3 regions of the Desulfosporosinus meridiei DSM 13257 genome follow, and region 1 is predicted to be linked to each of the others. Evidence: riboswitches for the same ligand, from Rfam matches in the RefSeq annotation. Region 1 holds a riboswitch; each other region holds the start of a gene.
What was found. A riboswitch is a leader RNA that binds a small molecule or an ion and turns the genes downstream of it on or off. The one in region 1 is predicted to bind cobalamin.
Positions count from the first base shown of each region.

Region 2: it holds a riboswitch for cobalamin, as region 1 does, so the genes downstream of both, DESMER_RS02455 (ABC transporter substrate-binding protein) here and thiC (phosphomethylpyrimidine synthase ThiC) in region 1, are expected to answer to the same signal.
Region 3: it holds a riboswitch for cobalamin, as region 1 does, so the genes downstream of both, DESMER_RS02785 (class I SAM-dependent methyltransferase) here and thiC (phosphomethylpyrimidine synthase ThiC) in region 1, are expected to answer to the same signal.

Region 1 covers NC_018515.1:3,614,636-3,617,766, reverse strand. The annotation lists gene DESMER_RS16705 (formate--tetrahydrofolate ligase) at 1-194, shown strand, start outside; gene DESMER_RS16700 (DNA-3-methyladenine glycosylase) at 401-988, shown strand; cobalamin riboswitch at 1,130-1,302, shown strand; cobalamin riboswitch at 1,577-1,766, shown strand; gene thiC (phosphomethylpyrimidine synthase ThiC) at 1,917-3,131, shown strand, end outside.
Region 2 covers NC_018515.1:529,999-533,129, forward strand. The annotation lists gene metH (methionine synthase) at 1-1,234, shown strand, start outside; cobalamin riboswitch at 1,478-1,672, shown strand; gene DESMER_RS02455 (ABC transporter substrate-binding protein) at 1,907-3,131, shown strand, end outside.
Region 3 covers NC_018515.1:594,827-597,957, forward strand. The annotation lists gene DESMER_RS02775 (FmdE family protein) at 1-231, opposite strand, end outside; gene DESMER_RS02780 (DUF3842 family protein) at 704-1,117, shown strand; cobalamin riboswitch at 1,175-1,363, shown strand; gene DESMER_RS02785 (class I SAM-dependent methyltransferase) at 1,583-2,329, shown strand; gene DESMER_RS02790 (AraC family transcriptional regulator) at 2,639-3,131, shown strand, end outside.

The DNA.
Region 1 (3,131 bases):
TTACTGACGATCCCACTCGCTTAGGCAGACCGACAGGTTTTACCATCACAGTTCGGGAATTGCGTCTTTCCGCCGGTGCCGGGTTCCTGGTGGCAGTTACAGGTACGATTATGACCATGCCGGGATTACCAAAACGACCGGCTGCCACGAGAATGGATATTGATGCGGAGGGAACAATTACAGGGTTGTTCTAATCCTAGGTTCATTCCTGACTATAGATAGAAAGTGGAAAGACCGCGCGAATCCTTGGACACAAGGAATTCGGCGGTCTTTAAAATGTCCCTGCATAAAAACAATTAAAGAATAACTAAGGGAAAATAAGTGTACAATGACGCTAGGGTAATATCAGAAACATGAGTATTCCCCTACTACTGGAAGTTCGGAATAAGGAGATAGAGTTATGACATTTCAACCGATAGACTATGCTTTTTTTCAACAACCTACCCTTAACTTAGCTCCTGCTTTGTTGGGGAAATTGCTAGTGAAGGAAACAGAGTTTGGCACAGCGTCGGGATGGATTGTAGAAACTGAAGCCTACATTGGACCGGAAGATCGGGCGGCTCATAGTTATGGCAACCGAAGGACTAAAAGAACTGAAGTAATGTTTGGCCCACCTGGGTATGCCTATACTTATGTTATGCATACCCATTGTCTTATGAATGTAGTCAGTGGAGAAATCGGGCACCCGGAGGCGGTGTTAATCAGAGCCCTGGAGCCCTGTTCCGGATTTGATCTGATGTATCAACGCCGGGGAAACGTAAAAAAAGAACTGGAGTTAACCAATGGACCGGGAAAGTTAACCAAATCTCTAGGGATAGTTAAGGAAGATTACGGGAGAGGGATGTTTGAGTATCCACTGTTTATCGCAGAAGGAAAGGAAGTCGGGTCCATTGCCGTAGGTCCAAGAATAGGTATTAATAACAGCAGAGAAGCCGTACACTATCCCTGGCGTTTTTGGGTAGAGGGCAATCCCTTTGTATCTAGATAAGGGACAATAGCTGGAGAGGTCGGTGGATTTCTCTCAGTGCAGGCCCTTATGGTTGAATGGATTCAAGTTTGACAAGATCAGAGGGCCCTGATCTAAAAGGTATCTTGACATCCTCGGTTTTCTTAAGTATGATCATTAGTAAATAAACATAATTTTACAGGTGCCCAATGAGGGAGAATAGGGAACCGGGTGAAAGTCCCGGACGGACCCGCCACTGTAAAGGGGAGCTTTGGCCATGACCACTCTGTAAGGAGGAAGGAGGCAAGGAAGCTGTGAGCCTGAGTCAGGAGACCTGCCTGTAAAATACTTAGCATCGGCTTCGCGTATTAAGCCGGTTTAGGTGAGGATGATGGAAAAATCCGCGCTCTATTGAGTTGCGGGTTTTTTTGCTTTAAAAAATAGCCTAAGGTTATTAATTTCTAAGGAGGAGAGGAAGATGTACCCTTGGGAGTTGCATGATAAACCCCGAGATGAATGCGGGGTATTGGGATTTATGCACCGGAAAACAATGTGTCACTGAAAGCTTACTCTGGTCTCAACGCACTGCAGCAGCGGGGACAGGAAACCGGTTAAAAAGTGACTCTAAGTAAATATGATAACGTTCAGGTGCCCGCGAGGGAGAATAGGGAATCGGGTGTAAGTCCCGGACGGTCCCGCCACTGTAACCGGTAGTCCATCTCATAGCCACCGCTTGTTGTCCGATAGGCAAAGCAGGCGGGAAGGGAGACACGGACGTTACGCCGGAAGTCAGGAGACCTGCCTGAATTGTTGCCAGCTGTTCTTTATAAAGGCAGCAAGACGGGAACGGTGGAAATGTTCACATCTAATTAAGGTGTGGACTTTTTTATTTTAAAAAGGGAGGGTAGGCAAATAACGACTTATTAATAGGGGTTATTTTGAGCAATGAAAGGTTCAAAGGAGGATAATGATGAGTTTATTAACAAGGGCCTTGGAAGGAACAATTACTTCTGAAATGGAGCAGGTGGCAGCCCGGGAGAAAGTCTCCCCGGAATTTATCAGGCAGGGAGTTGCAGCAGGTGCAATTGTCATCCCCGGTAATATCAACCACAAAAATATTATGCCTGTAGGTATCGGCAAGGGGCTGAGGACAAAGGTTAGTGCCAGTATCGGTCTTTACGGCAGTGAAGCTTCCCTTGCTGAAGAAATCAGCAAGGTCAAAACAGCCTTGGCGGCAGGTACAGATGCTCTCATGGATCTGAGCGTCAGCGGGGATATTGATGCCATGCGCCTGGAAACCCTGAATTCTGCTTCCGTACCCGTTGGCACACTCCCTGTTTATCAGGCAATCGCTGAAGCTGGGAAAAAGTACGGTTCCACGGTGAAAATGACAGCAGAGGAAATGTTTGAGGTTATTGAACGGCATGCGGCAGATGGTGTTGACTTCTTGGCTTTACACTGTGCAACGACTATGGATGTTGTAGAACGAGCCAAGAGAGAAAGCCGCCTTGATCCTCTGGTAAGTTACGGAGGTGCTCATTTAATCGGTTGGATGATCGCCAATGAATGTGAAAATCCTCTTTATCAACAATATGACCGGGTCTTGGCAATTGCCCGGAAATATAATGTTACTCTCAGCCTGGCTGATGGGATGAGGCCGGGGTGTCTGGCTGATTCCCTGGATGGAGCCCAAGTTCAAGAATTGGTTATCTTGGGGGAACTGGTCAGACGGGCTAGGGCAGCGGGGGTCCAAATTATGATTAAAGGGCCCGGGCATATGCCTCTTGAGCATGTGAAGGCCACGGTTACATTGCAAAAGAGCCTTTGTCAGGGAGCCCCTTACTTTGTCTTCGGTCCATTGCTGACGGATATTGCCGCCGGTTACGACCATATTAATGCTGCAATAGGAGGAGCACTCAGTGCCTGGGCAGGGGCGGAATTTCTTTGTTATGTCACCCCGGCTGAACATATCGGCGTACCCAGTGCTGATCAGGTGCGGGAGGGAGTCATAGCCGCCCGGATCGCTGCCCATGTCGGCGACCTGGCCAAAGGGAGGAAAGAAGCCTGGCAATGGGATTTGGAAATGTCTCTGGCCCGCAAGCAACTGGACTGGAAAAGACAATTAGAACTGGCCATTGATCCGCCCAGAGCGGCAGAGATCAGGAAAACCCGCAACAACGGGGAA
Region 2 (3,131 bases), 1.8 Mb from region 1:
GCCGTCACTAGATGAGATGTCGAATGTGGCAGAGGAAATGGAGCGGCAAGGGTTTAATATTCCCCTGATGATTGGCGGAGCAACAACTTCTAAGACTCACACAGCCTTAAAGATTGCACCCAAGTATTCAAAGGGAGTCGTGTATAGCGTCGACGCTTCAAAGGCTGTAGAAGTTGCCAAAAAGCTGGTGGATAGGAATCAGCGAGATGGCTATTTGACCCAATTAGGGGAAGAATACCAAGCTATACGAGAAAACTATGGGAAAATTGAACGCAAGATGGTACCCCTGGAAGAAGCTCGAGCAAAGAAATTTAAACTGGATTGGACTAAGGAGCATATAACGATTCCTAACTTGATTGGAATCAAACATTTAGAGAATTTCCCGATCAGGGAGCTAAGAAACTATATTGATTGGTCGTATTTCTTTGTTGCCTGGAATATGGGAATGGCGTATCCGAAAATTATGAAGGATCCTAAATACGGCGAGGAAGCTAAAAAACTTTTTGAGGATGCTAATCAAATGTTAGATTTAGTAGAGCAGGAAGGCATACTGACAGCCAATGCCGTTTTGGGTATTTTTCCAGCAAACTCTCTAGGTGATGACCTTGAACTTTACCATAATGGCAGGGTCACAACCTTCAATATGTTAAGGCAACAAGCGGTTTCCAAGGAGAATGTCTATCGATCCCTTGCCGATTATATAGCTCCTAAGGAGAGCGGGATAACGGATTATTTAGGTGGATTTATTGTGACGACAGGAATAGGCGCTAAGCAGTATGCAGAGAAACTCAAAGAACAAGGGGACGACTACGGAGCCATCATGGTCAAACTTCTGGCCGATCGGTTAGCAGAAGCTTTCGCAGAGTTATTACATCTTCAAGTGCGAAAGGATTATTGGGGATACTCTCCTGATGAAAGTACAAAATCTATAGCAGCGTTAACAGAATCATTTAGGGGGATCAGGCCGGCCTTTGGATATCCTTGTCTCAGGGATCATGCTGAGAAAACAAAGCTTTTCCAACTTTTAGAGGGAGAACGGCATACGGGTGTCACGTTAACAGAACATTATATGATGGACCCGGTTGCTAGTGTGTGTGGGTTGTATTTCGCTTCTGAGGAGGCCGACTATTTTGATATCAACAGGGTCGATAAGGAGCAATTGGATGATTATGCAAGGCGTAATCAGAAAGGTCTTAAAGAGATCGAGAAGATGTTAGGTACTATTTTGAGATAAAATAAAGAATAAGGAAGAGAAGGTCTGTATCAAAATTTAGTTTATAGTTTGATACAGACCTTTACGCTACAGGTAATCATCTTCGATATAAAAAAGTGTGCTCCTCTATCATATGCTTGTTTGGTGTGCATTGATCAAAAAAGAAAATAATGCTAAAATTCCGAAAAGGCTATTGAAAAAGAAAAAAGGTTATGCTAACCTGTAAAAAACGCAAGTACAAGTAATTTTCTATATATCAAAGTAATTGAATAATTAGGAATAAGTGATTTTTTCTCTGAGGGGAAGAAATTGAAAAGGGAAGTCAGTGGAAGCTGACGCGGTGCCCGCCACTGTAAGAGGGAGTCAACTTACATAATGTCACTGGGGAACTATCTCTTGGGAAGACGTAAGCTGATGATGAACTTAAGCCAGGAAACCTGCTTATTTCCAGGTCAGAACTGCCTACGGGAATGTTAGGGGGTGTTTGAGTGTATTTGGGAGTACTTTTATTGTCAGATACCAGCTAAACCTTTTACCTTAGATGGGGTAAAGGGTTTTTGTTTTTTATCATTAGCCAAGATAGCTCTAGTTGCACTTTGCTGGTCGCAGTTTTAAGGATATCACATAGATGGATCTACTATACGAGGGGAGTAGCCATCTTGTGCATTCAAATAAAAATTTGGGGGTAAATGAATGAAAAGAAAAATATTTCGATTTTTCATTACCGTGGTCACCATGACCACAATGTTAGTCGGTTGTGCAGCCAGCCCAACCGCAACGGTTCCAGCAAATAAACCAAGCAGCGTCATCATCGCAATTCAGCAAGATGCCGAACCTGCAGCAGGTTTTGACCCGATCACAGGTTGGGGATCAAGTCAGAACGATCCATTAATTCAAAGTATCCTGGTAAATGTCCAAGATGACGTTTCTATTGCGTGCGACCTTGCTACAGAATATTCCGTCTCTGATGATGGATTGGTCTGGACATTTAAGATACGTCCCGATGTGAAATTCACTGACGGCGTCGCACTCACAGCAAAGGACGTTGCCTTTACTTTTAATACCGCTAAGAAAACCGTATCCTCGCGAGACCTTTCTATGTTTGAAAAGGCTGAGGCTATTGATGACACTACGGTGAAATTAACCCTAAATAAACCCTATTCACCATTCATATATATTGTGGCGTGTCTGGGTATTGTGCCTGAACACGCATACAATTCTGCCTACGGAACAAATCCTATCGGCTCCGGACCTTTTATGCTCAAACAGTGGGATAAAGGCGAGCAGGTAATTTTTGAAGCTAACCCTGACTATTATGGCAAAGTATCAAAAATGAAGCAGTTGACAGTTGTGTTTATGACCGAGGAAGCGGCGTACGCAGCAGCTAAGGCTGGACAGGTAGACATTGCTTATTCCAGTGCTTCTTTCACGAAAACTCCGATTCCGGGATATGAAATCGTAGATTTCACAACCACTGATCACAGAGAGTTGAATTTGCCGGTGATACCTGCGGGAAATATGGTTAAAACAATAAACGGTGACAAAGAAGTTAAAGGGGGTAACGATGTTACCAGCAATCTGGCGGTGCGCCAAGCTATGTCCTATGCCATAGACAGACAAAAAATAGCAGATATTGTTTTTAATGGCTACGCAACTCCGGCGTACAGCGCCAGCCCGGGCCTGCCCTGGGAGAATGAGGCTGTTAAAGTAGAGTATAATCCTGAAAAGGCAAAATCTATCATGGAGGCCGATGGCTGGGTCAAGAATAAGGACGGCATATATGAAAAGAATGGTCTTGTTGCCGAAGTCACAGTAACCTGCATGGCTGAAGCCACTCGCCAAAGTATTCTAATGGCTGTTAAAGAAATGTTGGATAAGTTTGGAATCAGAATTAATATTAAAGGTGGCATGCCATGGG
Region 3 (3,131 bases), 1.9 Mb from region 1:
GCCTTTGTACAAAAGATTCCCTTTACCAAAAGTACAGCCGGTGATCACCTGTACAGCATCAACTCCGCAAGCATCGTTTTCAGTGACGCAGACAATTTCTTCATCCGCAGAAAACCGAATCCCCAGCTTCTTAATGGCGGCTTCGCAAGCTTTGTAGCCGATTGCCAGCCCTGGGCACTCATGCCCGTGAAATTCTACTGCTCTTTCCCACTGTGTTTGGACTCTGCACATAAATTTAATCCCCCTTTTTCATATTAAATTTCATAATAAAAAAGACCAAGGGAAAACTGACCTATCCAAGTCAGACCTCCATGGTCTTCACCAACACCTTCATGAATGGGTGTACTTATGATAAAAATTAGTATTCTACAAGATCCTTTGAATTCCTGCCGGAAATTTTCAAAATAATTAAAACGATCAATAGAGGAAAGGCAGTATTACATAAAAATGTTTTTCTGAGAAGATATTTTGGGCTATACATTTTTTGCTATTTCATGGTAAGATGAAATTACTGGAAGCTGACGCGGAAAGGATTAATACCGTAATGCAAACTCATGAAGGGGATGCAAGACCATGGAGGTTTGGCTCAGTAGAGTCTGCTTGGTGGTCTTTTATTGTGTTAAAGGGCAGCAAAACCCTAAGGGCAGATGCCTGAAGGCGTACACCTCCCCAAAAATTTGGAGCAAAAAATGAGGAGAGTATGATGCGGATAGCAGTTATTGACGGACAGGGCGGAGGTATTGGCAAACATATTGTGGAGCAGCTGCGCAAGCGATTCCCTGAACTTAATATTCTGGCCCTGGGAACAAATGCTCTTGCTACGGGTGCAATGGTGCGGGCAGGAGCTACAGAAGGGGCTTCCGGGGAGTCGGCCATTTGCTACAATGCAGATCGGGTAGACATTATTGTTGGATCTATAGGAATCATGTTGGTCTACGGAATGTTGGGAGAAATAACCTCCGGCATAGCTGCGGCTCTTTCTGCCAGCCAAGCAGAAAAGTTACTGCTGCCCATCCAACGCGGAAGCATTCAGCTGGTGGGCATACCCCGCAGCCCTCTCCCTCACCAGATAGAAGCTTTGGTGAACGAGGTGGAGGAACGAATGAGTACCAAATAGTAAAGGAGTATAGAGGCTTCAGTCTATACAGAATCTTCTGTTTTGTGGTAATATAGACAAAATAATACTGGAATAAGTGATTCTTTCCTGAAGGAAGGAATTGAAAAGGGAAGTCAGTAGAAGCTGACGCGGTGCCCGCCACTGTATGAGGGAGTTTTCTCACCTGTGTCACCGGAAATGTTTCCGGGAAGACGTGAGCAGACGATGATCTTGAGCCAGGAGACCTGCTTAAGCCAGGGTTAAAACTACCTTACGGGGTGTTAGGGGGGTGGACTTTGTTTTCGGGTTACTGTAAGTACCTGATGCAGGTTAAGCTTTTTACCCTTTCAGGGAGGTAGAGAGCTTTTTTTATTGTTCTTCAAACTAAACTTCGCGACTTGTCATTTTTAATTTAATTGATGACTCTCCTCTGAGGCGGGGAGGATCTCAAGCAGACCTATGATTTGAAGAAACGGAGTGAAAGCAATGGACATGCAAAATAGGATTGAAAAATATTGGGAGGGGGAAGCCTCCCGCTACAGTGAAGGAATATGGCAAGAGGTGAACAGCTTTAAGAAACTAGCCTGGTCAGATTTGCTTGAGCACTATAGACCGGCGGGTAATCCCCTAAGAGTGCTGGATATCGGCACCGGACCAGGTTTTTTTACTCTCCTGACGGCGGAAATGGGGTTTAATGTAACGGCTGTAGACTGTTCCCAAAACATGCTGCTGGAAGCGCAGAAGAATCTGGAACAGTTGGGTTTGCATGCAGAATTCCTGGTCATGGATTCTCATACGCTTCCGTTTGCCGATAATACCTTTGATCTGATTCTTTGCCGAAATCTGACGTGGACTCTTTATGATCCTCAGACTGCCTACAGAGAATGGTATAGGGTTCTCAAGCGTAGAGGGAGGTTGCTGGTTTTCGATGCCAATTGGAGCTTGCGCTTGCACGACCCCGAACGACAGGCTAGCTACCTGGAAGACATGGCTGAGGCTGAACGGAGAGGGATTCATCGCCCAGGACATGTTGACCCGCAAGAAGGGGAGCGGATAGCCAAAGATCTCTTCCTAAGTTCCCGCCTGCGTCCTCACTGGGATGTAGGTGCTTTGCTTGAAGTGGGATTCAAAGAAATTTTTATTAACACAAACATTTCCGACAAGGTTTGGAATGAGGACGACAAGGTTGTGTATAGGTCTACCCCTCTGTTTTTAGTCGGTGGAGAAAAATAAACCCTCTTCGCAATAATCCTTGCAGCCTGCAAATCCAAAGAAATAGTTCCTGGAAAAGAAAAGACCCATGGTTTTTACTGTGGGTCTTTTTAAATACTGATCAGAAAGTATAACTTGCGTTGCATACTTTCAGCAGCATAACTGCAACTAAGGCTTCCGCCTGTGTCCGAGGACTGCAAGGAGGTTAATTCGTGCAAAGACAGTGTCTTTGGGCGCAAGCCAAGTTTTGTATATCAGCAAAACTCCGCAAGGATGGAAAAGTCAATCAAAGGTTGCTTTGCTATAATGTAGCTGTGAGGTGGTAAAAGCATGAACTACAAAACGGATATGGAACGATGCCTCAACTACATCGAGGCTCATATCTGTGAGGACATCTCGCCACGCCGGCTGGCTGAGTTGCTGGGGTATTCATTTTACCACTTTTGCCACGTTTTCCGAGTTTGCAATGATATGCCTGTAGGTGAATACTTACGCAAAAGGCGTTTGCAAAAAGCGCTGGAAGCGCTTGACAATGGGGAACAGATCACCAATATTGCTTTGGCCTTAGGCTTTGAGACGCCCTCCGGATTTTCCAAAGCCTTTCGCCGGGAATTTGGCATGAGCGCAAGCACATACCGCAGGTCCAAGGGCCAGAGGATAAAAGGTAACAAGAAAGGGGAAAAAGACATGCAGGTAACCATAGCCCAAAAAGACGGGTTTAAGGCAGTAGGCTATTCCATAGCACCGAGAGAAGGGAATAAGGCAGAGCTCATTAAATTGGGAGCTTATTGGTTAGGTTCCGATTTTTCCTCAGTAAGTTATG